DNA from 2 places in the Paenibacillus yonginensis genome. Region 2 is predicted to be linked to the other one. Evidence: riboswitches for the same ligand, from Rfam matches in the RefSeq annotation. Region 2 holds a riboswitch; the other holds the start of a gene.

Region 1 (14,905 bases), 1.2 Mb from region 2:
AGGACCGGAAACAACTTATACGGTTGTCCGTAAGCTGAATTATTACAAATATCAGAATCTCCGAACCAAAGTATTAAAAATCGACATCAGCCTGGATACCGTCAGCGGCCTGTTCCGCAATTCGACGCTTCAAGGCAACCTGTATCTGGTCAACGACACAGGTATTATCGACTACGCCACCGATCCAGAGCTGAATTGGCAAGCAAGGAGAGTGTCGCTGAAGCAGCTCCCGGTTCCTTCCCACACGATTATCTTCAAAGAAGAATTCAATAATGTTAATTATTTGCGAGGTTGGCGCATTGAGGGGCATTTCCCTGAAAATGAACTGCTGAAGGACGTTTATCGTTCCCGGAACTTTGTCCTCTACCTGGCCATTCCGAACCTGCTTGTGCCTACCTTGTTCATCATCTGGTTCACTCGTTCCTTTAACAGACGGATTGTCCGCATTCTGAAGCATATGAAGAAAGTCAAAAACCATCATTTCGAAACGATCAAACATGAGCAATATCCGGATGAGATCGGACAGCTGACCGATGAATTCAACCGAATGACCCTGCAAATCCGAAAGCTCATTGACGATGTCTATATCGCGGACATTCAGCGCAAGGATTTGGAAATCAAACGCAAGCAGGCCCAGCTTCATGCGCTGCAGAGCCAGATTAATCCCCATTTCCTGTTTAATGCGCTGGAGACGATCCGGATGCGAAGTTTACTCAAGAAAGAGACGGAGACGGCCAAAATCATCCACAACATGGCAAAAATATTCCGCAAATCTTTGACTTGGGGCCGGGATCTTGTATTTGTGCGGGAGGAGCTGGAATTGATACATTGCTTTCTTGAAATCCAGAAATACCGGTTTGGCGACAAACTTCAATACGAGGTGGACATTGACGAAGCGGCTTACGGGTGCCTGATTCCGAAAATGACCATTTTGCCGTTTGTCGAAAATGCCAGCATCCATGGGATAGAGCCGCTCAAGGAAGGTGGACGAATTACGCTGCGCATCTGGTTGGAGGACGCCAAATTGATTGCTGAAGTGAAGGACAACGGAGCGGGGATTGAACAGGACCAGCTGTCCGAAATCAGGCATTCTTTGGCCAATGAGGAAGCAATGGGTGAACATATCGGCATCCGCAACGCTTATTATCGGCTGAAGCTCAATTATCGGGAGCAGCTGCATTTTGTACTTGGCAGCTCAGCCGGCGAAGGCACAACCGTACGGATCGAGCTGCCGGTCGAACAGGAAGGGATGTACAAAGAGGAGACGGACTGAAACGGCCGGGGAAATATCAAAAATCAGGGTACACCCTGATTCAGTAATTGTCCTCTCTGCCAAACGAAGAAAACCAAAGGTTTGGGCGAAAGCCCGGCTAAACAACCGAGCAAACATCTATGGTTTTCAAAGTACAGTATAAAGTTTGTCGGGTTATCAGAATATCCCCCGTTCTTTACAATGAAAGTGCTTACAATAAATAAATGAGCGAAAGGGGATAAAGACATTCATGGTCAGAAAGAAGCTTGCAATGTTAGGTTTGGCCCTTCTGATGACGGCCTCCTTGACTGCCTGCGGCGGTGGAGGAAACGGCGGGAAAAACAACGCCTCTTCGGCGGAGCCGTCCGGAAATGCCGGTGCTTCCAACTCGGCGAACAATACGGCACAGGAGGATAAGACGCCTGTAACCTTTACTTATTTTAATGCCAACTCCCAGGTACCTGACATTGACTCCAACAAGACTGAAATTGGCAAGAAGCTGGAGGAGCAAACGGGTGTCAACTTTAAGCTGCAGTTCCCGGTAGGGGATGTGAACACCAAAATCGGCACGATGATTGCGAGCGGCGATTATCCGGACGTACTCGCTCCGGATACGGCGATCGACAAGATTTTGGATGCCAAGGCTTTTATCCCGTTAAATGACCTGATCGAGCAATATGGTCCCAACATTAAAAGGGTATATGGCCCTTATTTTAACCAAATGAAGCAGGCGGACGGCAACATTTATTTCCTGCCGTTTTCCGCAGTTGTAGGTGATTACCTGCCTGCACCGACAATTGGTCAGGGAGCCTTTTTTATTCAGCGCCGTGTCCTGAAAGAGTTCGGTTATCCTAAAATCAAAACGCTGGATGAATACTTTGATTTAATCAAGAAATACAATGACGCACATAAAAGTGAAGGCCTCACAGGTTTTACCTCGCTTACTTACGACTGGCGGACGATGGGAATCTTTAATGCACCTATGCATCTCGCCGGCTACCCGAACGACGGGGACGTGATCGTGGATATGGCCACCCATAAAGCAAATGTATATGCGGACGACGATTACACCAAGCGGTGGCTTAAGAAGCTGAACGAAATCAACAACGAAGGCCTTTACGACAAGTCTTCTTTCGTTAATAACTATGACCAGTATCTGGCTAAAGTCTCATCCGGCAAAGTGCTCGGCTTCTTCGATTACGAATGGGAAGTGGACCAGGCGATTCAAAACATCCGCAAAACCGGCAATGACGACCTGGATTACATGCCTCTGCCGATCGTATTCGATCAAAATACAAAAGATCAGTATCTCGATCCTAACTCCTTTGTTGATAACCGTGGTGTAGGTATCACGACGAGCGCCAAAGACCCGGTTCGAATTATCAAGTTTTTCGATAACATGCTGAAGGAAGAGAATCAAATCATGATTCAGTGGGGCTTCAAAGGTGAAACCTACGAAGTGAACGATCAAGGCCGATTCTATCTGACTCCGGAGCAAATCGAAGCGCGCAAGGACAATGCGACCAATCAGAAGGTAGGTTTTACTTACTTTAATTACAGCTGGCCGATGTATGGTACAGCTTCTACGCTCAGTGACGGCAATGCTTACGCGGTCAATAGCCAGCCTGAAGTAGCCCAGGCTTCTTTTACGGAAGGCGACCGGAATATTCTTGAAAAATACGGCGTCAGAACGTTCTCCGAGCTGTTTGCAGCTCCGGATGATCGTCCTTGGTACCCAGCCTGGAGTATTTCTATAGAGCAGGGCTCTCCTGCGGAAATATTCCAGCAGAAGTCCAAGGATGTCAAACTCAAATATTTCCCGAAACTTGTGCTTGCCAAACCGGATCAGTTTGATGCGATCTGGGAGGAATATCTTAAGGAATTCGGCAAACTGGACGTCAAAGGTTTCGAGAGCACCATGGATGAACTGATCGCGGCCAAAATCGCCAAGGTGACGGGCACCGGGAACTAATCATCAGCCCGTTTCAACTTCTTGTCCGGCGGCTGCAAGTTGAAGGGTGGGCCTGGCTTCGGCCGGGCCCTGCCTTTCGAACTGCTCGGGTTCTATCTGAACTGGCCCGCACGCCAGCCGGCTTGATGACAGATTCGCATGCGATTGGGGGAGGAGAGAAGCCATGGATAATCAAACTGCCGCTGCGGCGGCTGGCACTCCTGTTGTGCCGAAACCTAGCCAACCTAAGGTTAAGGGAGCCAAACGATTTTTTAAGCTGCTGCTCAAGCAGAAGGCGCTGATTTGTATGTCTGTGCCTTTTGTCATCTGGATTTTTGTGTTCAAATATCTTCCGCTGTGGGGCTGGACGATCGCTTTCCAGCATTACCGGCCGAACCTCGGCATGTTCCAGCAGGAATGGGTCGGCTTGTCGCAGTTCAAATTTTTGTTCTCCGACGACTCTTTCATCCGTGTCATGCGCAATACGCTGGCTATGGCAGTCATCAAGCTGGTGCTTGGTTTCGTGACGGCTATCACGCTGGCGGTTCTGCTCAATGAACTGCGGCTCATTTTCTTCAAACGTTTTGTACAGACGATCAGCTATCTGCCGCATTTTATTTCCTGGGTTGTAGCGGCCAATCTGATTTCAACGGCGCTGTCCATCGACGGCGACGGAATCATCAATAAAGTGCTGGTGGGGCTGCATATTATCCCCGAGCCTATTATGTGGCTGGGAATCGGACCTTATTTCTGGGGAATACTCGGGATTTCCGAAGTCTGGAAGGATGTCGGCTGGAATACGATTGTATATCTGGCGGCGATGACGATGATCGACCCGTCGCAATATGAAGCGGCCGAGATTGATGGCGCGAACCGCTTCCAGCGGATTCTCAGAGTTACACTTCCGGGCTTGAAGCCGGTTATTATCATTTTGCTGATTATGAACCTGGGGAGCATTCTGGAAACGGGATTTGAACCTCAGTATTTGCTGGGCAACGGCATGAATGCGGAATACTCCGAGAACCTGGAGATCTTTGTACTGAAGTACGGGATTTCAATGGGCAATTTCTCGCTCGCCACAGCAGCCGGCATATTCAAGACAGTGGTCAGCTTTATTCTTCTATTCTCTGCTAATGCGCTGGCCAAACGAATGGGCGAGGAAAGATTGTTCTAGGAAAGGAGAGAAGGCTGATGGCTCAAACCATGCCTGCAAAAAAAGTGTATAAACGGTTCCGCTCACCCAGCGACCTTATTTTTGATACATTAAATATTATTTTCCTGGTTGGACTCGCTGTTGTTACGCTGTATCCCTTCATTAATACGTTAGCCGTTTCACTGAATGATGCGAGTGATTCCATTCGCGGCGGCATCTTCCTGTGGCCCCGTCAGTTCAGTCTGGAAAGCTACCAGTATGTATTTAAGGAAGCAACAATCTTTCATGCTACCTTGATTTCGATTCTCCGCACCGTGCTTGGTACGGTCATTACTGTATTTTCATCAGCAATGGTAGCTTATACGATCAGCCGTCCTGAGTTTGTCCTGCGCAAATTCGTAACGGTTATGTTCGTGCTCACGATGTACCTAAACGGCGGGCTGATTCCCAACTACCTGCTGATCCGCGATCTGCATCTGATCGGCAGCTTCTGGGTATACATTGTGCCAGGCATTATAGGCGTATTTAATATGATCGTCATCCGCTCCTTTATCGAAGGGCTGCCAGAAGGCATCATCGAATCTGCGCGAATAGACGGGGCGGGGGATTTCCGGACGTTTATGCAGATTGTGCTGCCGCTGTCTCTGCCCGCTTTGGCAACGGTAGCATTGTTTACGGGAGTTTACCAATGGAATTCCTGGTTTGATGTGTTCCTTTACAACTCCCAAGTGCCAAATCTGAGCACTCTGCAGTACGAGCTGATGCGGATGCTGGCCAACTCGAATTCCAACTCTTCGATGACCTCGGCTTCTGCTTTTGCCAACAGCGGCAACACTAACGCCAACTTTGTGACGCCGACCTCCATTCGGGCTACGATGACGATCGTGGCCAGCGTGCCGATGATCATCGTATATCCGTTCCTGCAAAAATACTTCGTTAAAGGCATGACACTCGGAGGGGTAAAAGGCTGAGAGCAGAAAATAAAAATAGCCGAACGTCAAGGCAGGTTAGCCCGGCGTCCGGCTATTCATGTTAAGCTTGCTGCTCTTTCGCGCTTTGCTGACGGGAGATGGCGAACAGGACCAGCCAAATCAGCAGAAAGCCTGTTAACTGGACAAGCGTAATCCGCTGATTGTAAACGATCCAGTTAATAATAACGCTGACCATCGGGAAGCTGAGCTCTGCCAAAGTAGCGATAGATGCTTTGGTGTTCTGCAGTCCTTTGTAATAAAGCAGCAAGCTGAGCAGGCCAGGCAGTACGGCCTGAAGAACAATATTAATGACAATACCGGCTACTGCGCCTTTATCGGCAGGAATATTCCAGGCATCGCCTTGATTTAAAGTAATGATGAACAGCAAGGGCAAGGCCAGAATAAAGCGTAGAGATGTGACCGTTTCGTATTGCATTTTGCCGACCATCAAACGGCCCATAACCGTGGAGCCTCCCCACAAAGCAGCGGCGCCCAAAGACAGCAGGCTTCCAACCTCAACAAATTCGCTGACATGATTAAAAGGGACGTGGAGTCCAAAAGTAAGCAGATAAGTACCGATTAAAGCCAGCAGCAGTAAAGGTCCAAAGCGTTTCGGAAGCGTCTCCCTCAAGAGAAGTCTTGCCAGGAGGATAGCGAACAGCGGCTGCAGCTTTTGCAGCAGCAGAACCGAGTTGAAGTTGACGGCTGTCGCCAAAGCCTGTGTGAATAAAATGGTAGCCAGTGCAGAGCCGCCCCAGGAGATAAACAGCAGGGCACCGATATGGCGGGCCTTCAGCCCTTTCATTTCAGAGCGGTGCGCCCATAGGACCGGGGCGGCGAACAGGAACAAAATAAGGTGCTCCAGAAGAACAATCTGCGAAGAAGTCAAATATTTGGACAACAGTATCCGGAAGATCGGGTCAACCCCCCAAAGGGCGGCCCCCAGAACAACCAGCCAGAAGCCGGTTCTGACACCGCGTCCACTGCGTAAGGGTAATGCTTGGTCAATACTAGACATAATAGCCTCCTGCGGATCTTAAAAAAGGAAAACCCCCGGCCGCCATACAGGCAAACGGGGGTTGATCAAATAAACATGTGATGAGCAGGTGAAATAAACCATGCCCAACATGATTATTGATGATCTTCTTCCATCCGGACTTTACCGTCGGCCTTGGATTTGCACCAAGTCAGTCGCTGCTGCCAGTTCGGCAGCAGCGAGTCGCGGGCTGAGCTCTGTAGGTGAGCATCACCGCCGGTTAGGAATTTCACCTTACCCCGAAGATCCTTAATAAATTTTTGTATTATACTTAATTTAAATATAAACGAAATCAAAAATGGAATATGTCAACTATATCATTGACAGGTTCAAATGCAAGTCATTTTTTAAAGTTCGCGTCCAATCCAGTCTGAAAGCTGCTGAATTGCCGTTTCGTTACGCCGGTAATAGGTCCATTGCCCACAACGTTTGGCTTCAAGCAAACCTGCACGCTGCAGCAAGGACAAGTATTGTGAAGTGGTTGACTGCGAAAGGCCGGCTTTATCCTGAAGAGACCCTACGCAAATACCGCCTGTAAAATCCAAATCGTGCAAATGTGCGGACTGGGCGGGAAAATGCTGCTCAGGATTCTTCAGCCACTGCAGCATTTGCAGTCTTGTCTCATTAGAGAGTGCTTTAAAGATTAATGTATAGTCCATAGATCCATTATATCGGTTCTTTTCGATATGTCAATTCGAAACGAAGGAAGAAAACAAGAGGCCTTATTTTAAGCTTCAAGGCACCTTTATTTATGGCTTATTGGCGCTGCTTGATTGGAGGCCATATAAAAACCCGGCATTTGCCGGGTTTTCGCCGTTGTATTTTTGTTGTGCTGGCTGGTCATATAGATGAGGCTAGCAGCCGCAGGTCAAATCTTGAATACTTGAATGGTCTTCTGCAGCTGGAAGACAGCTTGAGTCATCGCTTCCGTCTCCCGGGCCACATTCTCAATAGAAGATATTTGTTCATTCATGGCTGCGGATACCTGCTCGGTGCCGGCGGCGGACTGCTCGGTAATGGATGAAATGTTCTGAATGGACGATGAAATTTTATGAGAAGCTTCCAGCATCGATTCGCTCTCCTGGCTGAAGACGGCAATTTGTTCGGAAATATAAGCAACGCTGTCTACGATCTGGGCGAAAATCCGTTCGGCCTCCCGGATCATTTCATTTTGCATCCGGACGATTTCCTCGTTGGTATGTATATTAACGGTAGCCTGCTTGACATCCTGCTCAATGCTTTTCACCAGTTCAAACACCTTTTGCGTGGACGTAGTGGATTCCTCAGCCAGCTTGCGCACCTCCTGGGCTACTACGGCAAAACCCCGTCCATGCTCTCCGGCGCGGGCAGCCTCGATGGATGCGTTCAAAGACAGAAGATTGGTTTGTTCAGCGAGCTCGGAAATGGTTTTGGTAATCAGGGTAATACCTTGAGCATTTTGCGACAGCTTGTTGATGGATTGGGCTACCTGGCTGGTTGCTTCAACATTCCGTTTCATGCCTTCCGCTTGCTTCTCGACGGATTGGCGGCCTTCCTCAACAAGCTTCAGCGTTTGGGAAGATCGCTCGTTCATTTGACGTGCGGAGGTGGTATAATTGCCTACCTTGCTTTCGATCGACTGAATCGAATCCATCATATCGCTGACATCTTCAGAGATTTGGCTGGCGCCAACGGCAAGCTCGCTCGAGGACTTGGCCACCTGGTTCATCACCGTCTTCAGCTCCTGATGTTTATCGGCGAGTCCGCTGCTCGTATCCATGACCTGGCGGGTAATGGAGCTGACGTCGCCGAGCAGCTTTTTGAGCTTGTCCGTCATGCTGTTGAAGGTGCGGCTGATGTCGCCCATGGCGCCCGACTCCGGCACGGTTGCTGTAAAATCCCCTTTGGCAATCCGGGCCGTAACATTGGAGATATTGTCAAAAGTTGAAGAAAGCGTTCTCTCGAACAAGCGTGATAAAGGATAAGTGAGCGCGGACAGTACGACAACCAGGATGATGCCCAGCAGCCAATGCCCGGTCAGAATTAGTGCAATTAGAAAGGGAATGGAGAAGAGAACAGCGACAGCAAAGAAACCGGTTACAATTTTCTGTGACATGGATAGTTTCTGGAACCAGGACATAGAACGAATGACCCCCTCATAAAATAGATAGATTTTCCTATATTATACACTTGCCAGCCCTTTTGGTCTATGGATGTCGGCAGGTTCAGTTTTTCAATGAAAACGCTGTAAATAAGGTGAAACGGAGTTTTTTTTTCTGAAAAATCAATTGACTTTTGGATTGAAAAGAGTTTTAATATTTCGTGTGCGAAATGTTAAAGAGACTAAATATTCGAGTGGGAAAGGAATATGTCTTTGGAACAAGGGAACCAACTTCACGAGCTGGTCCAAGGGTTTCGTGAATTAAAGAGAGCCTTTCACCAGGTTGTATCAAAACAAGCTGAGAAGCTGGGCATCACGGGCATCCAGTTTTACGTGTTGTCCGCGCTTCGAGAGCAGCCCGAGCTTAGTATGTCCGATCTGGCCGAGCGGGTCCATTTGGGAAACAGTACACTCAGCGGTGTCATCGACCGGATGGAGAAAGCAGGTTATGTAGAGCGGAAGCGCTCCGATCTGGACCGCAGGACGGTCACCTTGCACTTGACCAATGAAGGAAGGGAGATTGAGGAGCGGACCAACCTTTTATATCAAAAGGCGATGGGCAAGATCAGCGACATACCGCAGGAAGAAATCACTCATTTAATAAGAACGTTTCGTTCTATTATAAATTTATTAGAAACAGAGAAAGAAGGAGAATAAACTACGATGAATGCAACACATCCTAGTGGAGCTTCGGTTCCGGTACTGAAAAAGGGTCCGATTGTTGCTGCGATTCTGATTGCAGCATTTGTGGCCTTGTTGAACCAAACCTTGATGAACGTGGCCTTGCCTCAAATGATGGGCGATCTGGGAGTAGGAGCAACTACGATCCAATGGCTCACTACCGGCTTTATGCTGGTGAACGGCGTTCTTGTCCCATTAAGTGCTTATCTGGTTCAAAGATTTACGACAAGACACCTGTTCCTGACGGCAACGATTTTATTCTCGATCGGTACGCTGATATGTGCTTTAGGCAACGATTTCTCGATGGTTATGGTCGGACGTATTGTTCAAGCGCTTGGCGCAGGCATTTTGCTTCCGCTGATGAACGTTATTTTCCTGACCATCTTCCCGATTGAGAAACGCGGTCAAGCGATGGGGATGATGGGGGTAGCGATGATCTTCGCCCCTGCCATTGGTCCTACTTTGTCCGGTTGGATCATTGAACATCATTCCTGGCATGTTCTCTTCTGGATTATCCTGCCGCTCGGCCTGATTTCGGTTCTGCTGGGTCTGCTGTTCATGAAAAATGTACTGCCCAACTCCAAAGCTAAACTGGAGTACCTGTCCGTAGTTCTTTCTACGCTGGGATTTGGCGGCATTTTGTACGGCTTCAGTGAAGCTGGCAGCAATGGCTGGGATTCCACTGAAGTTATTGTAAGTATTGTTGTTGGCGCTATAGCTTTGATCCTGTTTGTATGGCGCCAGTTTGTGGCTGAGAAGCCGCTGCTGGAAATGCGCGTATTCAAATACAACATGTACTCCCTAACAACAGTGATTAACGTCATTGTTACGATGGCGATGTATGCAGGCATGATCCTCTTGCCGATTTACCTGCAGACGATCCGCGGCTTTTCGCCGCTGGAATCCGGTTTGCTGCTCCTGCCAGGCTCGATTCTGATGGGGATCATGTCTCCAATCACCGGTATCATTTTCGATAAGATCGGTGCGAGATGGCTGGTTGTTATCGGTCTGATCATTACAGCAATTACTACCTACGAATTCAGTGACCTGACACAGAGCACCACTTATGGACATTTGATCTTTGTCTATACAGCCCGTATGTTCGGCATGTCCATGATCATGATGCCGGTTCAAACAGCGGGGCTGAACCAGCTGCCGGCCAAAATGAATGCGCACGGCGCAGCCATGTCCAACACACTGCGTACCATTGCCGGTGCGCTGGGAACGGCGTTCCTGGTAACCATCATGAACAGCCGGGCTACGCACCGCGGAACCGAACTGATTCAAGCCAGCGGTTTGAATCCTAAGGACCCGGCCAATGCTGAAGCCATCGGCAAGCTGACTCAGGATGCTACGATTTACGGCATCGACCAGGCGTTTATTGTCGCTACCTGGATTACGGTTGCTGCGCTGGTGTTGGCCTTCTTTATCAAGAGAGTGAACGTCAACAAGGAAGCCACTCCGCTGGAAACCAAAACGGTAGCTGCACCTTCCAAAGGCTGAGGCGTCACACAGTTTAATTTATAAAAAATAACAGCCGGCTCAGGAGCGTTTCCTGAGCCGGCTGTTATTTTGTTTTATGGAATCAATGCGGGATTCACAAGCTTAATGAAATTATTTTCCTGCTGCGGCTTCCAGATAACGTTTGATAAATTCAAGGGATTTGCCCGATAGCTCAGTTCCGCCGCGGATCCCTGCGATCATATCGGTTTTGCCCAAAGCCAGGTTGGCTGAAAGCGGACTGCTTGAAAGGTCGATGCCATATACATGAGAAGAGGTGTCGTCTTCCGTCTTCTGCTTTAATGCGGTTTCGCCGGTCAGCAGGGATTTTAATTCGCCGTTTGCGTAATCATCAAGCTTCTGCAGCGCTCCGCCTTGAGCCAGCCAGTCGAAAGTCGATTTATCCATGATATAAAGATCCGGTTTCTCGGTCATGACATCAATTTGGGCTTTCTGCTGCAAAGCTATCGCCATTTGCCCGGCATTTGTATTATCCATGGGCAGATAGGTTACATGGGCGGTTACCCGTTTCCAATCCGGGAAGGGAGCGAGGATGGACTGCTCCAAAGCTTCGCCAGCTTTGCTTCCGTCAGGCAAAACGAAGTTGCCGATAAACATGACCGAAAGATCAACCGGAGGGAGGCTTGCCAGTCTTTCCTGCTCTTGCTTATGATTGACGTATGTGGTGATGGCAACGATAATGACGACCAATGCCAGCAGCGACAACCAGATTTTGGTCCGGTGAAGCCGGAGGAAATCGTCGGTTTTCTCAGCGGCCCCAGCCCATTTGCCCCATTTGCGGAACCGCTCCTGCCGTTTCTGCTCGATGATCTTGTTGTCTTCGTAGTCGATGATGAAACGATAAGCACGGTTAATGGCTTCGAAGTCCTCCTCCGGCTCGGTTCCTTCCTGGGATCGGCCTCGGGAACGGGACCTTCGGACATACAGATCGTATTTCTTGTTCACTTCCTCCCGCGGTGCCCCTTCTTCGAGCCCAAGGGTTTGGTAGGCCTTTCTCAACTCGTCCATGTTTCTGCTCTCCTCTGTCTATTAAAAATGTTGCCTTAGCTTTATTATAATAGCTGTTATTTTTAAATGAAAACCCGGAAGCCGGGCTTTAAATCTTTGGATTCAGCTATTTACCATTTAGGCTCCTGGTATTATCATAAACAATTGAGAATGCGTTTACAAATAACCGGGGAAGAGGGGTTAGGCATGAGCATACTGGAAGAGCGCACGAAAGTGCTGTTTATTGGCGACAGCGTAACGGACTGCGGCAGGAATTACGAGGATCAGGCCAGTTTAGGTGCCGGATATGCTTTTCTGGCAGCGGCCGAATTTGGGCGGCGCTATCCGGAGAAGCAGGTGACTTTCCTTAATAGAGGAATAAGCGGACATCGGGTCAAGGATCTGGAAGAAAGATGGGATAGGGACTGCCTCCAGCTGAAGCCGGATTATGTTTCCATTCTGATCGGAATAAATGATACCTGGCGCAGATACGATCAAAATGATCCAACCTCCGTGGATAACTTTAAGGACGGTTACCGCCGTTTGATCGAGCGGACGCTCAACCAGGGCGTGAAGAAACTTATATTGATGGAACCCTTTGTTGTCCCCGTCCATGAAGAGCAGCAGGGCTGGTACGAAGATCTGAATCCGAAAATTCAGGCCGTACGGTCGCTGGCTAAGGAATTTGGAACGCTGTATGTACCGCTGGACGGATTAATTAATGCCGCAAGCACGGGGACAGGGGCAGCTTATTGGGCGGAAGATGGCGTTCATCCTTCCACAGCCGGACATGGCCTGATTGCCGATGCCTGGTTAAGCGTGGTTGGGGCCAAATAAGAGAGCTAATCCGGTGAAAAAAAGGAGCCGAAAAGTCAGATGACTCTTCTAGCCCCAAGATACATGCCGCTCCAATAACTGGAATCGAGATCACTGATCTGTACGCCCGGGTCCCCGTAGGTATGGATGAAGCTGCCGTTGCCGATGTAGATGCCGACGTGTCCGGCGATTTTATCGTCCTGGAAACGTCCGGGAACGGTGAAGAAGACGAGGTCGCCTGGCTGAAGCTCCGATTTCTTGACCGGAGTGCCGGTGTTTGCCTGATCTTTGGCCACCCTTGGCAGCTGGACGTTAAATTTGGCGAATACATGCTGAGTAAAGGACGAGCAGTCGAAGGTTCCGGTATCCTCATAATCATCGGAGCCAAACACATATTTTGTACCCATAAACGTTTTGGCGAAAGCAATCAGCTTGTCTACATCGGCAGTGCTCTGGATATGGATGCGAGGTGTTCTTCCGGGAATTACACGGTCGTCCGCAAGCCGTCCGGGGAACGGGGCAAAAATAATTTCCTGCTTGGGGCCGTTCCAGCCAATCTGGGTGCCGAGCAAGTCGCTCATGGCATTTCGTGTAAAATACAAATCGTCATTTCTGGCCTCAGGAGCATGGCTTAGAATCACGGGATGATTCATCGACATAGCCTCGGCCTGTCCGGCTTTGGCCCGGTAGAGGACGTCGGTAAAGCCGACCAGAAATTCATCGCCACGCCGGATGACATTTAATCCAAGCTGCTTGGCCGCAAGGGAAAGCGGAATTTGCTTCAATGTTGTAGAGCTGTCGTGGTACCCCTGCTTATTGTCAAAAGAGAGGGTTCTAGGACTGCTGCCTTTATCGGAGGCCGTTTTGTTGCCGGGATTGGAATGGCTGCAGGAGGTGGTCGAAAGGGCGATCAGCGCAGCCAGAGCTGCGGCGGATATTTTTTTTAGGGAAAAGGGTAATGTCATAAAGGTGCACTCCATTTCTAGAGAATAAGCTACTCCAGAAGTTTGTGATAATTAACCCGGAATTATGTAAGCAATGGACAAACGACTTGACTTGGAAGGAGCCAATTGAAATGAACCAATACCAGGCATATGAAGGAACCTATCAGGGGGAGAAAGCAGTTTGGCTGAAGGCGGGGCGTTATGAAGCGGTGCTGCTGCCCGAGACCGGCGGCAATCTGATTGCTTTCAAGGATGTCGAGAAGGGGTACAGCTTTCTGAGAGAACCCGAGGTAGGGAAGATCGAGGAATTTAAAACGTCTCCAGGCGTTTATGGCATTCCCGTATTATTCCCGCCAAACCGCTATGAAGACGGCAAGTTCCCTTGGAACGGGCAGACCCTTCAATTTCCGGTGAATGAAGAAGCTACAGGCAATCATTTGCATGGATTTCTACATACGGTTCCGTGGGAAGTAGAAGAGTTAGGGACAACCGAACAGGAAAGCTTCGTTACGGCTAAAATTCAGGTGGACGAGAACAGCAGGGTGTACGGCCATTTTCCGTTTGTATTTACGATGAAGCTGCGTTATTCGCTCAGCCAAGATGGCTTAAGCCAACATGTATTCATCAAAAACGACGGACAGCAGACCATGCCTCGTCTTCTCGCCTTCCACACGGCCATTAACGCTCCTTTCGCGAAAGAAAGCGATAGCAGCGACTATAAGGTGAAGCTGACCCTCGGAGATCGCTGGGAGCTGTCAGAACGGATGCTGCCGACAGGGCGTTATCAGAACTTGTCTGCTTTTGACCAGGGGCTCAAAGGAGAGGGCGTCTATCCGTTTGCAGAATCCATGGATAACCATTATACTGCCGTGCCGCAGCAGGGCCGCAACCGGATGGAGCTGACGGACAGCAGACTGAAGCTGACGCTCGTATATGATGTCGGTACTTCTTATAAACAGTGGATGATCTGGAATAACGGCGGGACACCGGGTTTCTTCTGTCCGGAACCGCAGATGAATCTGGTGAATGCACCCAATGTGGATCTTCCGGCTGAGGAGATTGGATTGTTTGGTCTTGAACCCGGGGAAATTTGGGAAGAAACGAGCCGTTTGTACGTGAAGGAAGCCAGATAACCAAAGCCTAATAATCAAAGACAAACAAGGCAAACAAAAAGACGTTCTCTACGCGGAGGACGTCTTTTGTGCGTATATGGGGATGGTCAACTAAAAGTGACGGGACGGACAACACAACTAGTAACGTTGACCTGCCGGGGAGGCTGCTCGAGTAAGCGGATTCTCCGTGGTGAGTAGATTCGAGCAAATAAAATCAGTGCGACAGCTGTTTCTTCACGTAACGCTGCAGCCAGGGAGCGACATTTAAAGTCTTCGGATAAGATTCCTTATCCTCAAAGCGCAGCATTTGATTCTCAATAGCGGACACTTTCTCTTTGTTC
Region 2 (14,905 bases):
TGGTCTCGTAGTGGGTTCTGATAGTTAATATATGCAAAAGGGGGGGCCGGATAGACCCCGTTTGTCCATCTTTACTCCAGCCCGAAGATAAAAAAACCCTTCCACGATTCGGAAGGGAAATTCATGGCTACCGGATAAGTTCTTTTTATACGCGCGACTGGAACGTTGGGGTTTCGGATACCACCATCGTTGAACTGCCGCTGTTATTGAACATATTCTGCAGCTGATTAATGACGCCCGGTACCGTGTCGATAATCTTCTCCATCACGTGGGTTTGATTATCCAGCGGCACTACATTGACGCCTTGAGGCCCTACGACAAGAAACGCAATCGGATTGATGGAAACACCGCCGCCGCTGCCGCCGCCAAACGGACGCGCCACTTCGTTGTTCTCGGCATGATGTTCGTGATGCTCACCGGAAATCCGGAAATCGCTGCCCCCGGCAGCAAACCCGAAACCGACGCGGCTGATCGGCAGAATCACGCTGCCATCTTTCGTTTCAACCGGAGCTCCGACAATTGTGTTCACGTCAACCATAGCTTTGATGTTCTCCATTGCGGTTCTCATCAAGCCTTGAATAGGATGTTCAGCCATTGTTTAGTTCCTCCTTTCACTTTGAGCACGCGAGTTATAAGAGTCAGTCCAGCATACATAGCATATCCTAGACCGATTTTCGCTATGCAGTCCATTTGCGTTGTAAAGTGCGGACTCGATCCAAACCCAGGGGTGACCTGAAGTTCAGGTGGTTTTTTCATGTGCACCCGGAAGGAAAGTCCGCCGACGATAAAGTTTTTTACACTCCAAAGCAGACCGCTGGCCACCGCCGTATGATCGGCTTCCTTCATCGCGAAGTCGGTCGTCCACGCCAGCTGGGTGACCTCCAGGTGTTTAAGGGTTGCTTCCGTCCATACTTTTAAGCCCTCGGTTGCATGCAGGATCTGCTTATAAATTTCTTTCCATTGCTGCACCTTCTCTTTGTCGATATGCTGAGCATCTTCCTTATAATTCGACATGACCGGCGACTGGCTGTCCATAGCCGTCTCGACTTTGAAGCCTTGTTTGAAATTATCAAAAACAATGCGCGGCACCTCGTAATGAAGATTCACCATACCGAACAAAGCTTTCATATCCGCCGTAATTTGCTCATCCTTGTTCTGTTTGCTGGCATGAACCCTAATAGTAACTTTTGACAACAGGACAACCAAAAGCAGCAGAACTACCGCCAATGCCAGCAGCCCCGTCCATATCCAAGTCCACATGTTCCATCCTCCGTCCAAGTGAAAATCCATTTTCTAGTATGCCTGACCGGCTAACATATCATTCCTGCTCCTTAAGCGCCGTCTACACCGGATGCCGATAACAAAAAAAAACGGACGACAAGGAATCCCTTGTCGCCCGTCGGGCTTCTAAATTCAATTAATCTACATCGTCAATCGTTAGCTGCTCGCCGCGGATACGGTCAAATAAATCTTGGGTTTCGCCTTCCAACGATTCGACGTCCGCAAACTGTTCAGGATCCGGCAGATCCTTCAGGCTAGCCAGTCCAAAATAATCGAGAAAAGCTTTGGTCGTTCCATATAAAATAGGACGTCCGATCGCCTCTGCTCTGCCGACTTCTTCAATCAGATCTTTATTGACCAGCGTGTGAATAGCCCTTTCCGCTTTAACGCCGCGGATCTCCTCAATTTCAATCCGGGTAATCGGCTGACGGTAGGCAATGATGGACAAGGTCTCCAAAGCCGCCTGCGATAAAGAGGATCTGGATGGCGAATACGCCAGCTTCTCAAAATAAGGGGCATGCTCCTTGAGCGTAGCCATCTGAAAATGTCCGGCGATCTCCAGCAGCTGCAGGCCCCGCCCTTCCTTGGACATATCCTTTTGGAGCTCGGCCAGCACATCTTTAATCATTTCAGGCCGCTGATCCAGCACCTCGCATAGTTGTTTCACAGTCAGCCCTTCCTCACCGGCCAGGAAGAGCATCCCTTCAATAATCGATTTCAACTTCAGAAAATCCATTACCGGCTTGTTCCCCTTTCCACTCCATCACAATGTCATCAAACAAATGGTTCTGGTAACACAAAATAAGTTTCATCTTCATTAATTCCAGAATAGCCAGGAACGTCACCACTATCTCATGACGGGACATCTCCTCATCCAGCAGCTTGGAGAACAACACCCGCCCTCCGCGTCCTGTCAGCTCGAGCACACTCACTACTTCCTTGATCCGGTCCTTTACGGAAATCTCGTCCCGCTGAATTCGGGCCACCGTATTCCGTTTGACAGCCTTGCGCAGCGCTTTATGGAAGACCGTGATCAGATCGGAAACATGCAGCCCTTCTACCGGATTCTCAGCCGCTTCAGGCATAAATGGCGTCAGATCTTCAGGCTCCTTGGAGAAAATCAGGCTGCGTTCCCACTCCTTGTCATGCAGAAGCTCGGCAATGCCCTTGAATTTGCGGTACTCGATCAGCCTGCGGATCAGCTCTTCTTCCGGGTTCTCATCCTCTTGATCGTACAAATCATATTCGTCTTCCCATTCGATGACAGGAGGTTTAGGGAGAAGCTTCTTGCTTTTTATCGACAGCAGGGTTGCCGCCATCACCAGAAATTCGCTCGTAATTTCCAGCTCCAGCTCCTGCATGGAATGCAAGTAATCCATATATTGGTCCGTAATTTCGCTAATGGAGATATCTTCGATTTCAATCTCCGCTTTGTCAATCAAGTGAAGCAGCAGATCCAGGGGACCTTCAAAGGTCTCCAGCTTGTAAAGTACCGTCACTCTATGATCCACCACCCGTACAAAAGAAAATGTAGCACCTTCCGTAGAAAGGCACTACATTAAATAAGCACTATTTTAGCTGATTCGTCAAGTTTGCCATTTCAATTGCCGCTACTGCAGCATCCCAGCCTTTGTTGCCGGCTTTGGTTCCGGCCCGTTCTACGGCCTGTTCGATGTTCTCGGTCGTGAGCACCCCAAAGATCACCGGAAGCCCCGTTTTGAGACTAATCGCCGCTACGCCCTTCGCCACCTCGTTGCAGACATAATCGTAATGGCTGGTAGAACCGCGGATGACCGTGCCTAGTGTGATTACCGCATCGTATTTGCCGCTTTCCGCCAGCTTCTGCGCGGCCAAAGGGATTTCAAACGCTCCCGGCACCCAGGCGACATCCACCTCTTCGTCTTTGACGCCGTGGCGTTTCAACGCGTCCAGCGCTCCACCCAGCAGCTTGCTTGTAATAAACTCGTTGAAACGGCCCACCACAATCGCGTATTTCAGTCCGGACGATACCAGATGACCTTCAAAAATTTGTCCCATAAAAGGTTACCTCCATCAAATTTGTATTTTTATTTTTCTTACCGGTCCAATTCATTTTGCTCGAGGTCATCCCATTTCTTGACCTCATCGAACACCAGCATATGCCCCAGCTTGGCCTGTTTCGTATGCAGATACGCCGTATTGTCCTCATTCTCTTTAATCTGAATCGGAACACGCTGCACCACCTGCAGGCCGTATCCTTCCAGTCCTTTAATCTTGCGGGGGTTGTTTGTCATCAGACGAATTTGCCGGACCCCAAGGTCCTTAAGTATCTGCGCTCCGATGCCGTAATCCCGGAGATCGGCCTGGAAGCCGAGCTTAAGGTTGGCTTCCACCGTATCAAGTCCCTGCTCCTGCAGCTTATAGGCCTTAAGTTTATTAATCAGCCCGATGCCTCGTCCTTCCTGGCGCATATAGAGCAGAATCCCGCGGCCTTCCTCTTCGATCTGCCGCAGTGCTGCCGCAAGCTGCGGCCCGCAGTCGCAGCGGTGAGAGTGGAACACATCGCCGGTCAGACATTCGGAATGGACCCGGACAAGCACCGGTTCATTGGAATCAATATTTCCTTTGACCAGAGCCAAATGCTCCTTGTTGTCCACGGAGTTTGTGTACGCGACAGCCCGGAACTCGCCGAAATCGGTGGGCATCCGGACCTCAACCTCCCGGTTCACCAGCTTCTCCCGTTCATTCCGGTAACGGATCAGATCGCGGACGCTGATCAGCTTGAGGCCATGCTGCCCGGCAAATTGTTTAAGCTCGGGAAGTCTCGCCATTTCACCGTTCTCCTTGATAACTTCGCAAATGACGCCGGCCGGATAAGCTCCGCACAGCTTCGCCAGATCAACCGCGGCTTCCGTATGCCCGGCCCGCCGCAGCACGCCGCCTTTCTTGGCAATCAGCGGAAACATATGTCCCGGCTTGCGGAAATCCTCCGGTCCCGCCGCCGGATTCATCAGCCCCTTAACCGTCTGTGAACGTTCGAAAGCGGAAATACCTGTGGTCGTATCCTTGTAATCTACAGACACTGTAAAGTTAGTGCCGTGGTAATCGGTGTTGTGCTCAACCATAGGGGTGAGTTCAAGCTCTTCTGCCCTTTCCTGCGTAATTGGCACACACACCAATCCCCTGGCTTGGGTAATCATAAAATTGATCACATCCGGCGTAGCCATTTCTGCTAATGCAACCAGATCGCCTTCATTTTCCCGGTCTTCATCATCCACGACGATGATCGGTTTGCCTTGCTTCAACTCTTCAAGCGCTTCTTCAATGGAATCAAGTTCGATGGGTTCCAATTTTACCGCCTCCCCTTCTAACAAAATCTGCCGTTTGCCGGTTAAACAAATCCGTTCTCGGCAAGGAAATTCAAATCCAGCCCTTTTGATCCTTCCGCGGCCGGCACAGCGGCCGGGCCATTATATAGCAGCAACCGCTCAACATATTTGCCTAAAACATCACATTCCAGATTAACACTGTCCCCCGAGTTCTTGGTGCCTAGCGCCGTCTGTGCCAGCGTATGGGGGATAATCGAAACGCTGAAACGATCCCCGTCCAGTTCGGCTACAGTCAAACTAATGCCGTCAACCGTAATCGAACCTTGGGCCACCATATACCTTAACAAATCGCTGGGGGCAGGTTTGATCGTATAAACAACTGCATTATAATCGCGCCGGACGTTCACGATCTCCCCCGTTCCGTCCACATGACCCTGCACGATATGGCCGCCAAACCGGCCTCCTGCAGACATCGCCCTTTCCAGATTCAGCTTCTGTCCGGCTGTCAGCTTGGACAGATTGGTGTGTTTATATGTTTGCGGCATCACATCAACGTTAAAGGAGGCCGCCGTCATGCTGGTTACCGTTAGGCAAACTCCATTTACGGCGATGCTGTCGCCAAGCTTCATATCCTCCATGATTTTATGTGCTTCAATCCACAGCACCATGGCCTCCCCGCTGCGGCTTACCGACTTTAGGCGGCCTATTTCCTCAACCAGTCCTGTAAACAAGGTTTATCCCTCCCAGCTTGGTGTTCCTGTAAGCAAGAGATCCTTTCCTGCCGGTGTAATCTGCAGGTTCGTTAAGGCAATCGCCTCCTTCATTCTGGAGGGTCCGGCAAAACCGAAGCTGTCGATTCCTCCGCTCCCGAGCAGTTTAGGGGCGAGGAACAGCTGAACTTCGTCTACCAGTTTCTCCGCCAGAAACGCTCCGCCTATCGTCCCTCCGCCTTCCACCAGCACCGAAGATATGCCGGATAAGGCAAGCTGCTTTAATCCTTCATGCAGATCGACCCGCTCTCCTCCTCCGCAAGGAATGACGCGGATGCCTTTGGATTCCAGCAGCAGCTGCTTCTCCACATTCCCGTGGTTCATAGTCGTTAAAAGGATTGTCTCCGGGTCGCCATAAACGACGGGTTTAAGCACTCTAGCATCATCCGGGATGCGCAGCTTTGAGTCCACAATGACCCGGATCGGTGAAAGCCCCGGCACAGGCAAGCGGGTTGTCAAAGACGGATCATCAGCAATCACCGTGTTCACGCCAACGAGAATCGCCGCATGCTGATGCCGCATCGTATGCACAAGCTGACGTGCGGCTTCCCCCGTCACCCACTTGCTGTCGCCCGTTCGCGTCGCTATTTTGCCATCCAGCGTACTGGCCGTTTTGAGCGTCACAAAGGGTAGCCCCGTCGTAATAAACTTGATGAATTTCTTATTCAGCTGTCTGGCTTCTTCAGCCATAACACCCGTTTCCACCGTGATTCCGGCTTCCTTCAGCATAGCGATGCCCCGGCCGGACACCTGGGGATTCGGGTCTTCGCAAGCCACAACGACTCGGGACACGCCTGCTTCAATCAGCCGTTTGCTGCAGGGGGGAGTCGCCCCATAGTGGCTGCACGGCTCGAGTGTCACATAAACGGTGCTTCCTTCCGCCCGTTCGCCTGCCATCTGGAGTGCCTGAACCTCGGCATGCCCTTCGCCGCGTTTCAGATGTGCACCCATGCCGACTACCGCCCCGTCCCGGACAACCACGGAGCCTACAACCGGATTTATGCCGGTCTGCCCCTGAGTGTGTCTAGCCATATCCAAAGCAAGCCCCATATAGTATTCGTCGCTCATCGGCTGTAAATTCCTGTCACCGGATGGGGTCCACTGCATCTTTTGTTTTCCTCCTTTCCAAATTCTTTGCTGCTTTCTTCGAACCTAAATCTTTGACATAAACGCAAAAACCCCGGCCAATGGCCGGGGCAACAGGAGAATTTTCGATACCAAATAAATCAATGTCCAGCTTACAAACCGCAAAGCACAAGGGGAAGTCCCCTTCAAATCAACTGCTTGTTTAGCCCCATTGAACGTTGATCAATAAAAGTCGGCATCACGAAACAGAAACGATTGAATGCTGCTTGTTTGAGCTCATCATCGATCATCAAAGAAACCTGCCTAAATGCTGAAAAAAGCGCAAGCTTCCGTATCTCCTTCTCCCATCCAGACTATACTGTCGGTCCCGGAATTGCACCGGGTCAGCCGCAGTCCCGTTCACGAAAAACGGATGAGCTGCGGGTCACGGACTAAGGCACAGCGCTGATTGAGTCAGGCCGGCCATCACCGTCGGTCGGGATTTTCACCCTGCCCCGAAGGATACGATTATGAAATTGTTTCAGTTCAAGTCCAGACGCCGTCAAAGCCGCGCCTAACTTGCTTGCAATAGTAGCACTTATTGTTAATCAATGCAATACGCAAATTCACAAGCCTCTGCCTGCCGAAATGCCGAATGGATGAGCCCAACCCAAAAAAGCCTGGGCTTCTGGCCCAAGCTCATTTTGGAAAAACTGAATTTTAGACTTCGTATACTTCTACGGATTCCATACGGTCACGTCCTTGGAAAGCATCCACATGCTCCATGCCGCTGACTACTTTGCCAAATACAGTGTGCTGGCCGTCAAGATGCGGCTGAGCTTCGTAGCAGATGTAGAACTGGCTGCCGCCTGTGTTGCGTCCGGCATGTGCCATAGCCAGGGAACCGCGCTCATGTTTGTTCGGATTGATTTCGCAGTTGATGGTATAGCCTGGACCGCCGGTGCCTGTTCCGTTAGGGCAGCCGCCTTGGGCTACAAATCCTGGGATAACGCGATGAAAGACAAGGCCGTTGTAGAAGCCGGAGTTTGCCAATTTTTCGAAGTTTGCTACCGTATTCGGAGCGTCTTTATCGAACAGGTCGAGGACAACTTCCCCACCGTTCGCAAGTTTGATTTTTGCTTGTTTAGCCATTTGAGTTCAAGCTCCTTCCAGATTATGTTTCAATGTACAACATGTCCAGTTTACTATGAAAAGACTAGTTGTGCAAAAAAATCCCGCCGGATGCTGCGCCACCCGGCGGGATTTCTTTTATTTCAGCGAATGCTGTTTCAAAATCCGTTCCGGAATAACGTCATTGGCGATAATATCGTTTAACGATTCCCGCTTGACGACCAGGTCGCTTTCTCCATCCTTAACGAATACAACTGCAGGACGCGGAATCCGGTTATAGTTGCTGGCCATAGAGTAGTTATAAGCTCCGGTAGAAGCCACTGCCAGCAGGTCGCCGGCTTTGGATTCAGGCAGCTTGAGGTCCCAAATCAGCATGTCGCCGCTCTCGCAGCATTTGCCGGCAATGGAAACCGTTTCGGTTGCCGCTTCATCGGCCCGGTTCGCAAGCATCGCTTCATATTTGGAATCATACAAAGCCGGACGCGGATTATCCGTCATCCCGCCGTCAACGGACACATATTTGCGGATGCCGGGGATCTGTTTGCTGGAACCGATCGTATACAGCGTAGTGCCAGCATCGCCGACAATGCTCCTGCCCGGCTCGATCCACACTTCGGGCAGCTGGTCGTATACGCCGGAGAAGTGGTGCTTCACCGCATCCGTAATGGCTTTTACATACACAGAAGCATGCAGCGGAGCGTCTTCTTCGGTATACCGGATGCCAAAGCCCCCGCCGAGATTGATCACTTTAAAAATAAAATTAAGCTCGCGTTTCACCTTCACGGCAAATTCGGATACCCGTTCTGCGGCTACCTTGAAGCCTTCGACTTCGAAGATTTGGGAGCCGATATGAGAATGCAGCCCGAGCAGGTTCAGCTGCGGCAGTCCTATCGCTGTCTTCACCGCTTCGTAAGCTGCTCCATTCGCCAAATCGAAGCCGAATTTGGAATCGGTTTGGCCCGTCGAAATATATTCATGCGTGTGGGCTTCTACACCTGGAGTGATCCGCAGGAGCACGTTAACTTTAACCCCGTTGTCAGCGGCCAAAGCATTGAGCAAATGAAGCTCGTCAAAGTTGTCGGCCACAAAGCAGCCGATTCTGGCATCAATCGCCATCTGGATTTCGTCCGGCGTTTTGTTGTTGCCATGAAAATGAATGCGCTGCGGCGGAAAACCGGCCTTCAAAGCCGTATAAAGCTCGCCTTCCGACACTACATCAAGGCTCATGCCTTCCTCTTCCACCAGACGGCACATGGCCATCGTGCAGAACGCCTTGCTTGCAAAAGCCACCTGAAAAGCCAGGCCCGATTGCCGAAAAGCTTCTGTGTATTCCCGCGCGCGTTGGCGGATCAGCGTTTCGTCCATTATATAAAGCGGTGTTCCGTATTTCTCCTTAAGCTCTACAGTATCGCAGCCGCCGATCTCCAAATGACCTTTGGCATTAATTGTACTGGTACCATGTAAATACATTCAGCAGCCTCCGATTTTCCGATTTGCAATCAGTATATCAGTTTATTGCGATTTGGAAAAATGGATTTTTGCACATTTCATTTACACTTTACGGACAGGCGTATTTCAGCTGTTATTCCTGTCCAATTCGGCTGCGATCACGCGGTTTGTTGAAGGACGGGCGTGATTTGGCATACATCACCGGCATACGAAGCACCACGGCCGCCATAGCCTTTGCATTAAATGGTATAAAAGGCCACAGGTAAGAGGAGTTGAAGGAGCGGTGCAGCGTCAGCAGGATAAGGAAGAAAGTAACCCCTGCAACAAAACCCGGCACCCCAAAGATCGCAACTGTAACGAGCAGAAACAACCGCACAAGGCGATTGGCGAGCCCCAGCTCATAGCTTGGCGTTGCGAACATCCCGATGGCGGCAACCGCCATGTACAGTACCACTTCGTTGACAAACAAACCGGTTTTGACCGCAATATCGCCGACCAGAATAGCCGCAATCAAGCCCATGGCAGAAGCCAGCGGAGTTGGCGTATGAACAGCAGCCATGCGCATCAGGTCAACCCCGAATTCAACCAGGAGAAACTGGGCAATGAGCGGGATCTTCGCCTGCGCCTGAGGCCCGATGAAAGATAAAGCCGGCGGCTTGATCTCCGGATGCACAACGACCAGCAGCCAAAGAGGCAGCAGAAACAGGGAGGCCAATATCCCGAAGAACCGGATCCAGCGCAAATAAGTGCCCATAAAGGCCGTCTGCCGGTTCTCCTCCGCATGCTGGCACAGATCAAAAAAGGTCGTAGGCAGAATCATTACGCTTGGCGATGTATCCACAAGTACGACGATCCGGCCCTCGAGCAGATGCGAGGCGACCGTATCCGGACGCTCTGAATAGCGGACCAGCGGATAAGGATTCCAGCCCTTGTGGATAATAGCTTCCTCCAGCTGTTTATCCGCAAGGGGAATCCCCTCAATATCGACGCTGGCGATCTTTTCCCTCAACTGCTCAACCTGGACTTTATCGACAATATCATCAATATAAGCAATCGAAACATCCATCTCTGTGCGCCGGCCTACCTTCAAAATTTCAAAGGTCAACCCAGGGTCTCGCAGCCGGCGGCGGACCAGGCTGACATTGGTCAGCAGCGTTTCGGTGAAGCCGTCCCTCGCTCCGCGGACCACTCTTTCCAGGGAAGGCTCCTCGGGATTTCTCATCGGATAAGAACGCGTATCCATCAGAATCGCCGTATCTTCGCCTTCCAGGAACAACACGCTCATGCCGGACAAAACCTGCGTAATACATTCGCTTAATTTGTCGGTCGTTGTAACCTGCATATGAGGAATATATTCTTCAAAAAAGGCCTTGACCGCACTCCCGGATACCGATTCAGGCGTCAAATAGGTCAGCCTTTTCATAATCTCAACAAGGATATTGTCTTTCACAAACGTAGTAATAAGGAATATAGCCGCTCTCCTGCCGGCAAATGTCATCTCCCGAAAATCAACGTCAAAGCTTTCGCCAAGTCCCACGACCTGCTGGAGCGTCTTCTTCGTGGTGTTCAGCTTCCGGCTGATGCCGTCGCTGTGCTGCCAATACACAACCGATTCCTTAATGGAATCCGAAGCTTCGTTCTCTTTTTTCCCTGCACTTACTTCTCCGCTTCCGGGTTTGCCTCCACCGTCTGACTCCTCGGAGCCGCCGCGTCCAGGATCAAAATCCGGAATAAATTCGATCGTGCCTTGCTCTGAATCCCGGGAGGATTCCATATCTGAATTACGTTCACTCATTGCTTGCTTACCTCCTGCACAGAATAGAATCGGAACCTGGTCCGTCGGTTAGGGATGATAAATAAACCAATCGTAGAAAGAACCGGCGACTTTGCCGAATACCATGGCAAGCAGCAGCAGAAACAGATACCGCTGAAGCCGTACTCTCTTGGCTAAAATCGGCAGCACATTAAGCACCTCCGTCAGCGCGGCAGCCAGCATGCCTACAAAAATCCCGTTAAGCAGCCCTACCAGCGCGGACAACGGCTTCCATGCAATATAAAATTTCCAGCTCCAAAAGTCGGCAAAAGTGCCGAATAAGGAACCGGCGATCATGGCCCCTTCATACCAATGCACCTGCGGGTAAGTTCGGGTCAGCTGAGCCAGTCTCGGAACAATGTCCAGCACAACAAACAAGGCAACCACGCCGGCCCCGACAGCCGTCCCTCCGGCCAATCCCAGAAAGGCGAGACAAACCGCCTCAAGCAGTTGAGGAACCGTCACGGCGCACCCCCTCCCCCGTCATTCTTCTTGCTTTCCTTGCGGTGAATTTTTTTGTACTCCTCGGTAATTACATAGTGATCCATATTCTCTTGATACAGGAACATTTCGACCTCAAGGGGAGTAGGTTCTTCATTCCATTTTTTGCGAAACAGATGATTAAAAAAGAGAATCATGCCCACTCCAATGCCGAGTGAATAAGTGGTTTGAAACAGATAAGGATGGTCGTCATGTTTGCCCGTGATCATTTCGACAATATGCACGATCACCTCAGGCATACTAACATCTTCATGAAAATTCATGATCGTGAGCATAGAACCGAAGAACAGCAGCAGCCAAACCATAATAAAGAGAAGAATGGAAGGTTTCCTCTCTTTGCCGCTGATCTCCACAAGCGTATGAGGTTCTCCGATATATTCCACCAGGAGCCGGGGGAACACTTCACGAATCACCTGGATCACCTGCATCATATCAATGACGATCCGGTTGCCGTCCTGCTTGACCGGCTGCTTAACCACCAGCTCTTTTAACGGCTTCTCACAGGAAGCCGGAGCCAGAATCTGCGCGATGTCTCCAAGAAGAATCCGGGTGCCGTCCATCAGCTTCACATGTTTTCTCAGCCTGATATAGACCAATTCGGTTTCCTTCGCTTGACCCAAGCTTGATCACCTCTTGCCTGCCTAATTGTCCCTAGTATGCCAAGGCCTTGCTGACTTTACTCCCGGCCGGGAAATAAAACAGCGCCGCTTAAGACCCGGCTGATCCGGTCATAAGCGGCGCTGCTGCAAACAAGCAAAGAGGCACTTTTTCAGGTTAAACCCCTTATTGTGCAATCTGATCCCTGATATTTTGAAGAATCTTTTTCTCAAGCCTTGAAACCTGCACCTGGGAAATGCCCAGCCTGCTGGCGACCTCTGACTGCGTCTGATCCCGGTAATACCTCAAGTAGACAATCAGCCTTTCCCTTTCCGTCAGTCCGTCCAGCGCTTCATGCAGCGCCAGCTTATCGAACCAGCGTTCCTGGGACTCATCGGCAATCTGGTCGATCAGCGTTATCGGGTCCCCTTCGTTCTCAAATACCGTCTCGTGGATGGAAGTTGGCGGTTTATTCGCCTCCTGGGCGAAAACAACGTCCTCCGGTGATACCCCCAGCTCCTGGGCCACCTCTTTGATGGTCGGCAGGCGGCCAAGCGTTTTGGACAGCTCGTCTTTCTTCTTCCGAACCTTGTTGGCCATTTCCTTCAGCGAGCGGCTCACCTTCAGCGTACCGTCATCCCTGAGAAAACGCTGGATTTCTCCAATGATCATCGGCACTGCATAGGTGGAGAACTTCACATCATAGCTGAGGTCAAATTTATCCACCGATTTCAGCAGCCCAATACATCCGATCTGGAACAAGTCCTCCGGTTCGTAGCCGCGGTTCATAAACCGCTGCACTACGGACCATACGAGACGTATGTTGCAGTTCACCAGCGTATCCCGCGCGAGCGTATCGCCCGACTGGCTGAGGGCGATCAGCCTCTTGACTTCCGAGTCGTCCAAATATTCTCTCGGCGTTTGTTTCACATCAGCATCCATAGGGCATCACCTTAGTTATACAAGGCTTTCTTGGATTCGATCCTCTTCTTCATCCGGATCATCGTGCCCCGCCCCATTTCGCTGGTGACGCCAAACTCGTCCATGAAGTTCTCCATGATGGTGAAACCCATCCCGGAGCGCTCCAGTTCCGGCTTGGACGTGTACAGAGGCTGCTGGGCCAGTTCCAGATCCTCGATACCGCGTCCTTTGTCTTCAATTGTCAGCAGGATCGTATCCTCTTCGATCTCTGCCGTAATGGTGATGATCCCGTTTGGATCACTGTCATAGCCGTGAATAATACAATTCGTTACGGCTTCGGATACAACCGTCTTGAGATCGGTAATTTCGTCCATCGTTGGATCAAGCTGTGAAACAAAAGCAGCTACGGTCACCCGGGCAAAAGATTCATTCTCAGACTTGGCGGCAAACTGCAATGTCATGAAATTACGGCTGCTTTCGCTCATAGGGCAACCTCCAGTTCCGTAAGTGCCTCTTCTTCTGTGGCATAGATCGGCATGATTTTGAACAAACCGGACATTTCAAACAGCCGGTACACAGGCGCGTTGACATGGCATACAGCCATTTGACCGCCTTTCTGCTTAATCAGCTTGTAACGGCCCAGAATAACGCCAAGACCGGAACTATCCATGAATTGAAGGGACTCCAGGCTGAGCACTAGATGGCGGCAGCGCCCCCGGGCGATTTCCTCATCCAGCTGCAGGCGAACGCCGTCTGCCGCATGGTGGTCAAGCTCACCGCCGAGCCGAACGATCAGCGTGTCCCTGCGTGTTTCCAATTCCACATTCACCTTCATGTCTGTTCACTCTCCTCCCTGTCATGAACACTCATTTCTACAAGGCAAAAGGTCATTCCTGCCCGCCGACAAAACTAGAAAAAAACTCCAATCAATCTACAAAAAACAGGCGTGTAGTGGTCCGTTTAAACAGCTTCCACCAGCCGGCCTTCTGGATATCGGCAGGAGCAGTCAGCTCAAATTCCTTGAGCACCTTGTCTCCCTGATAAACAACCAGCTTGCCGACCGGCTGTCCAGCTTTGATTGGCGCTTTGATCGAGTCGGGAACAATCACTTTGTGTGTGATGCCTTCCGGGGAAGCCCCTTTTTTCACAAGAATGTTATAGGATTTGTCCGCCGGGATCTCCAGCACCGCCTGCTGGCCTTTAGCCACCTTCACCCGTCCGATAACTTCCCCGCTCTTGAAAAGAGGCTGCATCGCAAATTGCGAAAAGGCATAGTCGAACATAGCCGAAACCTCTGCATTCCGCGTCTTCGTATTCGGCTCACCCAGCACGACTGCGATCAGCCGCAGTCCATCGCGCTTCGCCGTGGCCGTCAAACAAAATTTGGCTTCCGAGGTATAGCCCGTCTTCAGACCGTCAGCCCCGCTGTAGAAACGAACCAGCTTGTTTGTGTTGACGAGCCAGAACGGTTTTTCGCTGTCTTTGCGCAAATAATCCTGATAAGCGCCGGTATATTTGGTCATATATTCATGCTTGAGCAGTTCCCGGCTCATGATAGCAATGTCGTAAGCGGAGGAATAATGATCGGCCGTTGGAAGACCATTCGGATTGACAAAATGAGTATCCTTCAGTCCCAGCTCCTTGGCCTTGTCATTCATCATTTTCACAAATCCGGCTTCGGTGCCGCCGATGTGCTCCGCAATCGCTACAGATGCATCGTTTCCTGAGGCCATAGCAATGCCTTTCAGCAGATCTTCGACCGTCATTTCTTCGCCAGGCTCCAGAAAAATCTGAGACCCGCCCATGGAAGCCGCGTTTTCGCTTGTTTTGACTTTATCAGTCAGCTTTAAAGTGCCTTTATCCAGAGCTTCGGCCGTAAGCAGCATCGTCATCACCTTGGTGATGCTGGCAGGAGGAAGCTTCTTATGGCTGTCCTTCTCAAAAATAACCGTGCCGGTATCGGCATCCATCAACACGGCCGAAGCGGCATTGGCGCCAAGGCCTGCCATAGCGGGATCCTGCGTTGGCGAACCGGCCGGGGCCGCGTTGCCGGGCACCGCTATACCGGC

Evidence for each region. Region 2 has a riboswitch for FMN ahead of ribD (bifunctional diaminohydroxyphosphoribosylaminopyrimidine deaminase/5-amino-6-(5-phosphoribosylamino)uracil reductase RibD). Riboswitches for the same ligand answer to the same signal wherever they lie in the genome.
Region 1: another riboswitch for FMN. It lies ahead of AWM70_RS04475 (DMT family transporter); the one in region 2 lies ahead of ribD (bifunctional diaminohydroxyphosphoribosylaminopyrimidine deaminase/5-amino-6-(5-phosphoribosylamino)uracil reductase RibD).

Annotation. Positions count from the first base shown of each region.
Region 1 covers NZ_CP014167.1:968,173-983,077, forward strand. The annotation lists gene AWM70_RS04455 (cache domain-containing sensor histidine kinase) at 1-1,273, shown strand, start outside; gene AWM70_RS04460 (ABC transporter substrate-binding protein) at 1,503-3,224, shown strand; gene AWM70_RS04465 (ABC transporter permease) at 3,388-4,377, shown strand; gene AWM70_RS04470 (carbohydrate ABC transporter permease) at 4,395-5,327, shown strand; gene AWM70_RS04475 (DMT family transporter) at 5,389-6,345, opposite strand; FMN riboswitch at 6,464-6,614, opposite strand; gene AWM70_RS04480 (ArsR/SmtB family transcription factor) at 6,711-7,022, opposite strand; gene AWM70_RS04485 (methyl-accepting chemotaxis protein) at 7,232-8,482, opposite strand; gene AWM70_RS04490 (MarR family winged helix-turn-helix transcriptional regulator) at 8,717-9,160, shown strand; gene AWM70_RS04495 (DHA2 family efflux MFS transporter permease subunit) at 9,167-10,687, shown strand; gene AWM70_RS04500 (extracellular solute-binding protein) at 10,799-11,713, opposite strand; gene AWM70_RS04505 (SGNH/GDSL hydrolase family protein) at 11,900-12,529, shown strand; gene AWM70_RS04510 (C40 family peptidase) at 12,565-13,473, opposite strand; gene AWM70_RS04515 (aldose 1-epimerase) at 13,584-14,585, shown strand; gene AWM70_RS04520 (hypothetical protein) at 14,779-14,905, opposite strand, start outside.
Region 2 covers NZ_CP014167.1:2,174,084-2,188,988, forward strand. The annotation lists gene ytfJ (GerW family sporulation protein) at 146-595, opposite strand; gene AWM70_RS10005 (DUF2953 domain-containing protein) at 568-1,260, opposite strand; gene scpB (SMC-Scp complex subunit ScpB) at 1,418-2,017, opposite strand; gene AWM70_RS10015 (segregation and condensation protein A) at 1,986-2,780, opposite strand; gene ribH (6,7-dimethyl-8-ribityllumazine synthase) at 2,851-3,318, opposite strand; gene AWM70_RS10025 (bifunctional 3,4-dihydroxy-2-butanone-4-phosphate synthase/GTP cyclohydrolase II) at 3,357-4,610, opposite strand; gene AWM70_RS10030 (riboflavin synthase) at 4,652-5,320, opposite strand; gene ribD (bifunctional diaminohydroxyphosphoribosylaminopyrimidine deaminase/5-amino-6-(5-phosphoribosylamino)uracil reductase RibD) at 5,324-6,466, opposite strand; FMN riboswitch at 6,778-6,951, opposite strand; gene AWM70_RS10040 (peptidylprolyl isomerase) at 7,145-7,576, opposite strand; gene lysA (diaminopimelate decarboxylase) at 7,694-9,025, opposite strand; gene AWM70_RS10050 (spore germination protein) at 9,138-10,799, opposite strand; gene AWM70_RS10055 (stage V sporulation protein AB) at 10,848-11,282, opposite strand; gene AWM70_RS10060 (stage V sporulation protein AA) at 11,279-11,878, opposite strand; gene sigF (RNA polymerase sporulation sigma factor SigF) at 12,102-12,857, opposite strand; gene spoIIAB (anti-sigma F factor) at 12,869-13,321, opposite strand; gene spoIIAA (anti-sigma F factor antagonist) at 13,318-13,671, opposite strand; gene AWM70_RS10080 (D-alanyl-D-alanine carboxypeptidase family protein) at 13,763-14,905, opposite strand, start outside.